2 regions of the Acidovorax sp. HDW3 genome follow, and region 1 is predicted to be linked to the other one. Evidence: riboswitches for the same ligand, from Rfam matches in the RefSeq annotation. Region 1 holds a riboswitch; the other holds the start of a gene.

The links. Region 1 has a riboswitch for S-adenosylhomocysteine ahead of ahcY (adenosylhomocysteinase). Riboswitches for the same ligand answer to the same signal wherever they lie in the genome.
Region 2: linked by a shared signal. The riboswitch ahead of metH (methionine synthase) and the one ahead of ahcY (adenosylhomocysteinase) in region 1 are both predicted to bind S-adenosylhomocysteine.

The regions. Positions count from the first base shown of each region.
Region 1 covers NZ_CP049885.1:332,377-335,786, forward strand. The annotation lists gene G7045_RS01450 (peptide chain release factor 3) at 1-1,467, opposite strand, end outside; S-adenosyl-L-homocysteine riboswitch at 1,574-1,656, shown strand; gene ahcY (adenosylhomocysteinase) at 1,733-3,160, shown strand; gene G7045_RS01460 (TlyA family RNA methyltransferase) at 3,269-3,410, shown strand, end outside.
Region 2 covers NZ_CP049885.1:2,984,743-2,988,152, reverse strand. The annotation lists gene G7045_RS13880 (catalase) at 1-475, opposite strand, end outside; gene G7045_RS14775 (hypothetical protein) at 612-962, opposite strand; S-adenosyl-L-homocysteine riboswitch at 1,090-1,198, shown strand; gene metH (methionine synthase) at 1,231-3,410, shown strand, end outside.

The DNA of each region.
Region 1 (3,410 bases):
GAATTCGCGCAGCTCGGCCGGTGTGTCGGCGGTGATCCAGCGCGCGCCGGTGTACTGGCAGCTCTCCAGGCGCACGTCGCAGTCGTACTCGGTTTTCAGGCGGTGCTGCACCACCTCAAACTGCAGTTGGCCGACGGCGCCCAGCAGCATATTGCCGCCGGCATCGGGCTTGAAGACCTGGATGGCGCCTTCCTCGCCCAGCTCCATCAGGCCCTGCTGCAGCTGCTTGGAGCGCAGCGGGTTCTTCAGCACCACGGTCATGAACAGCTCGGGGGCGAAGAAGGGCAGGCCGGTGAACTGCAGCGCCGGGCCGTCGGTGATGCTGTCGCCCAGCTGCACGCCGCCGTGGATGGTGAAGCCGATGATGTCGCCGGCGTAGGCTTCATCGACGGCCTCGCGCCGCTGGCTCATGAAGGTGACGACGCTGGTGGGGCGCAGCTCCTTGCCGGTGCGCTGCACCTTCATCTTCATACCCGGGGTGTATTTGCCGCTGGCCACGCGCACGAAGGCGATGCGGTCGCGGTGGTTGGCATCCATGTTGGCCTGCACCTTGAAGACCACGCCGGTAAAGCCCTTGTCCTCGGGGTGGATGGTGACCTGCTCGCGCTCGCGGTTCACCTCGCGGTAGGCGATGCGCGCGCCCGGTGGCGGCGACATATCGACCACGGCGTTGAGCACCTCCTGCACACCAAAATTGTTCACGCCCGAGCCGAAGAACACGGGGGTGAGGCGCGCGGCCAGGAACTCCTGGTGGTCCCAGGCGATGGAGGCGCCCACGGCCAGCTCCATGCTCTCGATGGCGTCGTCGAACGCCTGGCCAAAGCGCGCGCGCAGCTTGTCCACCTCGCTCAAAGGGATGGCCTCGAAATCCTCCGGGCGTTTTTCACTGCCGGGCTGGAACACCGTCATGCTCTGCGTGCGCAGGTCGATGATGCCGCCGAAGCTCTTGCCCTGGCCTACCGGCCAGGTGATGGGGCAGCAGGGCATACCCAGCTCGCGTTCCACCTCGTCGAGGATGTCCAGCGGGTCGCGCACCTCGCGGTCCATCTTGTTGACGAAGGTGATGATGGGCGTGTCGCGCTGGCGGCAAACCTCGATCAGGCGGCGCGTCTGCGCTTCCACGCCGTTGGCGGCGTCGATCACCATCAGGGCGGAATCGACGGCGGTGAGCACGCGGTAGGTGTCTTCGGAGAAGTCCTTGTGGCCGGGCGTGTCCAGCAGGTTGATGACGTGCTCGCGGTAGCTCATCTGCATCACGCTCGACGCCACCGAGATGCCGCGCTGCTTCTCGATCTCCATCCAGTCGCTGGTGGCGTGGCGGCTGGCCTTGCGGCCCTTGACGGCGCCGGCGATCTGGATCGCGCCCGAGAACAGCAGCAGCTTTTCCGTCAGCGTGGTTTTACCCGCGTCGGGGTGGGAAATGATGGCGAAGGTGCGGCGGCGGCGGGTTTCGGGGGCGTGGGACACAGTGGCAAGAATTTGGGTGGGCGCGCACGGCCGGGTGGGGCGCGGCTTTTTGAGGGTGAAGGTGCGCGATTTTACCGGTAGGGCCCTCTCGGTATAATTGCCGGCTCCTCCCGAGGAGCGTTGCAGCGTCCCCAGCACAGCGGGGCGTGAGGCTCGGGAGACTTGCATTCGCAACGACGCTCACCCACGCCTGTCCTGTGCGGTGAACCGTGAACTCTCCCCCAGGCGCGTGGCTTTTTTCATTCTTCTTCATGAGGACGCCACCATGAGCGCAGCATTCAAAGCCCACGACTCGGCCATTGCCGACATCACCCTGGCCGCCTGGGGCCGCAAGGAAATCAAGATCGCTGAAACCGAGATGCCCGGCCTGATGGCGGTGCGCGAGGAGTTCGCGGCGCAGCAGCCCCTGAAGGGCGCGCGCATCACCGGCAGCCTGCACATGACGATCCAGACCGCAGTGCTGATCGAGACGCTCAAAGCCCTGGGCGCCGATGTGCGCTGGGCTTCGTGCAACATCTTCTCCACGCAGGACCACGCCGCTGCCGCCATCGCCGCCACGGGCGTGCCGGTGTTCGCCATCAAGGGCGAATCGCTCAAAGACTACTGGGACTACACCCACGCCATTTTTGAATTCGGCCCCAAGGGCGACGCTGCCGAAGGCCCGAACATGATCCTGGACGACGGCGGCGACGCCACCATGCTCATGCACCTGGGCCAGCGCGCCGAGAAGGACCTGTCGGTGCTGGCGAATCCGGGCAGCGAGGAAGAAAAAATCGTCTTCGCCGCGATCAAGGCCAAATTGGCACAAGACCCCACCTGGTACAGCCGCAAGAGCGCGCAGATCATGGGCGTGACGGAAGAAACCACCACCGGCGTGCACCGCTTGAACGAGATGTCGGCCAAGGGCGAGCTGAAGTTCCGCGCCATCAACGTCAACGACTCGGTCACCAAGAGCAAGTTCGACAACCTCTACGGCTGCCGCGAGTCGTTGGTGGACGGCATCAAGCGCGCCACCGACGTCATGATCGCCGGCAAGGTCGCCTGCGTGGCGGGCTATGGCGACGTCGGCAAGGGCTCGGCCCAAGCCCTGCGCGCGCTCTCGGCCCAGGTCTGGGTGACCGAGATCGACCCCATCAACGCCCTGCAGGCGGCCATGGAAGGCTACCGCGTGGTGACCATGGAATACGCCGCAGACAAGTGCGACATCTTCGTGACGACGACCGGCAACCGCGACGTGATTACGTTTGAGCACATGGCGGCCATGAAGAACGAGGCCATCGTCTGCAACATCGGCCACTTCGACAACGAAATCCAGGTGGCCAAGCTCGAAGAACACTGCCAGTGGGAAGAGATCAAGCCCCAGGTCGATCACGTCATCTTCCCGTCTGGCCGCCGCATCATCTTGCTGGCCAAGGGCCGCCTGGTGAACCTGGGCTGCGCCACCGGCCACCCCAGCTTCGTGATGAGCAACTCGTTTGCCAACCAGACGCTGGCGCAGATCGAGCTGTACACGCGCCCCGACGCCTACCAGGTGGGCAAGGTCTACGTGTTGCCCAAGGTGCTCGACGAGAAGGTGGCGCGCCTGCACCTGAAGAAGGTCGGCGCCCAGCTCACCGAGCTGACCGACGCCCAGGCCGCCTACATCGGCGTGGGCAAGAGCGGGCCGTACAAGCCCGATACCTACCGCTATTGAGGTATTGCTCCCTCCCCCGAAGGGGGAAGGGGTGAATGCAAAAAACATAGCTGCACGCGTTTGCTGGATAAGCATTGCAGCCCTATTTGATTGATAAAGGAAAGCGCCATGCGCGCCGATGTATTCCTGGTCGAAGGCGGCCACGCCGCCACCCGCTCGCAGGCCCAGCGCCTGATTGCCGCTGGCGTGCAGTGGCGCCTGGCGCCTACGCTGCCGTGGAACAAGGTGGCCAAGAACGGCGACGAGATTC
Region 2 (3,410 bases), 500 kb from region 1:
TGACGGCCTTGTTCAGGTCGGGGAACTGGCGCGGATCGCGGATGAAGAACACCGGCGTGTTGTTGCCCACCATGTCCCAGTTGCCCTCCTCGGTGTAGAACTTGAGGGCAAAGCCGCGAATGTCGCGCTCGGCGTCGGCCGCGCCGCGCTCGCCGGCCACGGTGGTGAAGCGCGCGAACATCTCGGTCTGCTTGCCCACCTGGCTGAAGAGAGCAGCGCGGGTGTAGCGGGTGATGTCCTGCGTCACGGTGAAGGTGCCGAACGCGCCGGAACCCTTGGCGTGCATACGCCGCTCGGGGATCACCTCACGCACGAAGTTGGCCAGCTTCTCGTTGAGCCACACGTCCTGCGCCAGCAGCGGGCCGCGCGCTCCGGCCGTGAGGCTGTCGCGGTTCGTCGGCACGGGGGCGCCGAAGTCGGTGGTCAGGTGGGTGGCAGCGTGGGCGAAAGGGCATTGCTTGCGGGGGTCGGTCATGGGGCGCTCCTGGTGCGGGGGTGAAAAGAAGAGGCCGTTCACGGCTGCGCCCATGGTAGGAAAACCAGCCGCAAAAGAAAAATCAATTGAGCCAATGCCGGCGATATACAAAAACCATATCAAGACCGGTGCACGGTCAGCGTCTGCAGGCCCCAGTGGTGCAGCGCCCCGCGCGCCATGCGCTGCGCGTGCTCGGCCACGACCTCTGCTCGAACTTGTCCATGTCGGCCTCGGGTATGCCTTCCAGGCGCACCGTGAACCGGCCCTCGCCGGCCACCACATGCAGCGGCAGCAGATGCTCCTCGGCGCGCGGCGGGTGCGACAGGCGCCCGGCGGGGCCGCTCGCCACGGCCCAGTCGGCCAGCAGGCCGGGCTGGGCGGCGGCGCCAACCAGTGCGCCGTGATGAGCACGATGGCCTGCGGCCGCGCCGCGCGGTGCTTTGCAGGCGCTGGCGCTGGAGCAGCCGGCGCGCGATCTGGGCGGCATCCACGTCGTCTGGCCGGCGGCGCGGCACACGCCGGCCAAGGTGCGGGCGATGATCGACTTCCTGGTGCAGCGGCTGGGCACACAGCCGGAAGCACAGGCACGGCCCTGGCCGTAAAATCGCAGGCTTCGCCCCAAGGAGCGCTGCAGCAGCGCGGGTGCCGTCCGGCACGCGCTGTCAGGCTTGGGGTGGCGGCGGGAAGCGCCCTGCCGACGCGATGCAACGGCGCTCACCTGTCTTTTCTGCCCTCGGTTTTTCACAGGTGAGCCCATGTCTGCCGTTTCCGCACCCACCCTCCCCCCCATGAAGCTCTCCGGCCTGGAGCCGGTGTTCATTGGCGAGGGCAGCCTGTTCGTCAACGTCGGCGAGCGCACCAACGTCACCGGCTCCAAGGCGTTCGCGCGCATGATTCTCAACGAACAGTACGAGGATGCGCTGTCGGTCGCCCGCCAACAGGTGGAAAACGGCGCCCAGGTCATCGACGTGAACATGGACGAGGCCATGCTCGACAGCAAGGCGGCCATGGTGCGGTTTTTGAACCTGATTGCGTCGGAGCCCGACATCGCCCGCGTGCCGGTGATGGTGGACAGCTCCAAGTGGGAGGTGATCGAGGCCGGCCTGCGCTGCCTGCAGGGCAAGGGCATCGTCAACTCCATCTCCATGAAGGAGGGGGTGGACAAGTTCAAGCACGAGGCCAAGCTCATCCAGCGCTACGGCGCCGCCGCCGTGGTCATGGCGTTTGACGAAACCGGCCAGGCCGACACCTACCAGCGCAAGATCGAGATTTGCGAGCGCGCCTACCGCGTCCTGGTCGATGAAGTCGGCTTTGCGCCCGAGGACATCATCTTCGACCCCAACATCTTCGCCGTCGCCACCGGCATCGAGGAGCACGCCAACTACGCCGTCGATTTCATCGAGGCCACGCGCTGGATCAAGCAGCACCTGCCGGGGGCCAAGGTCTCGGGCGGCGTCTCCAACGTGAGTTTTTCCTTCCGGGGCAACGAGCCGGTGCGCGAGGCCATCCACACCGTGTTCCTGTACCACGCGATTCAAGCGGGCATGGACATGGGCATCGTCAACGCCGGCATGGTCGGCGTCTATGACGACCTGGAGCCCGAGCTGCGCCAGCGCGTGGAAGACGTGGTGCTGAACCGCCGCCCCGACGCCGCCGACCGCCTGCTGGAGATCGCCGAAGCCGCCAAGGGCGCGGCCAAGGACGACAGCAAAAAGCTCGAATGGCGCGGCACGCCCGAGCACCCCAAAACCGTGGGCGAGCGCCTGTCGCACGCGCTGGTGCACGGCATCACCGACTTCATCGTCGAGGACACCGAGGAGGCCTACCAGGACATTTGCGTTGCCAAGGGCGGGCGGCCGCTGCACGTCATCGAAGGCCCGCTGATGGACGGCATGAACATCGTGGGCGACCTGTTCGGCGCCGGCAAGATGTTTTTGCCGCAGGTGGTGAAAAGCGCGCGCGTGATGAAGCAGGCCGTGGCCCACCTCATCCCCTACATCGAGGAAGAAAAGCGCCAGCAGGAGGCGGCGGGCCTGGACGTGAGCAGCAAGGGCAAGATCGTCATCGCCACCGTCAAGGGCGACGTGCACGACATCGGCAAGAACATCGTCACCGTGGTTTTGCAGTGCAACAACTTCGAGGTCATCAACATGGGCGTGATGGTGCCCTGTCACGAAATTTTGGCGCGCGCCAAGGCCGAGGGCGCCGACATCGTCGGCCTCTCTGGCCTCATCACCCCCAGCCTGGAAGAGATGCAGTACGTCGCCGCCGAGATGCACAAGGACGACCATTTCCGCATCAAAAAAATTCCGCTCTTGATTGGCGGCGCCACCTGCTCGCGCGTGCACACCGCCGTCAAGATCGCGCCCAACTACGACGGCCCCGTGGTCTATGTGCCCGATGCGTCGCGCAGCGTGAGCGTGGCGCAAAGCCTGCTGGGCGAGGGCAAGGACGCCTACCTGGCGGAAGTGCAGGCCGATTACGACCACGTGCGCGAGCTGCACGCGAAGAAGAAAAAAGTGCCGCTGTGGCCTTTGGCGCAAGCCCGCGCCAACGCCACGCAACTCACCTACGCCCCGGTCGTGCCGCGCGCCCTGGGCCGGCGCGTGTTCAAGAACTTTGACCTGGCCGAGCTGGTGCCCTTCCTGGACTGGGGGCCGTTCTTCCAGACCTGGGACTTGGCAGGCGCTTACCCGGCCATCCTGCAGGACGAGATCGTGGGCGAGGAAGCGCGCAAGGTGTTTGCCGACGGCCAGGCGATGCTGAAAAAAATCGTCGAGGGCCGCTGGCTCACGGCCAACGGCGTCATGGGCCTCTTCCCCGCCAACCGCGTGGGCGACGACATCGAGTTCTACACCGACGAGAGCCGCAGCCAGGTGCTCATGACCTGGTACGGCCTGCGCCAGCAGACTGAAAAACAGCTGGACGCCGAGGG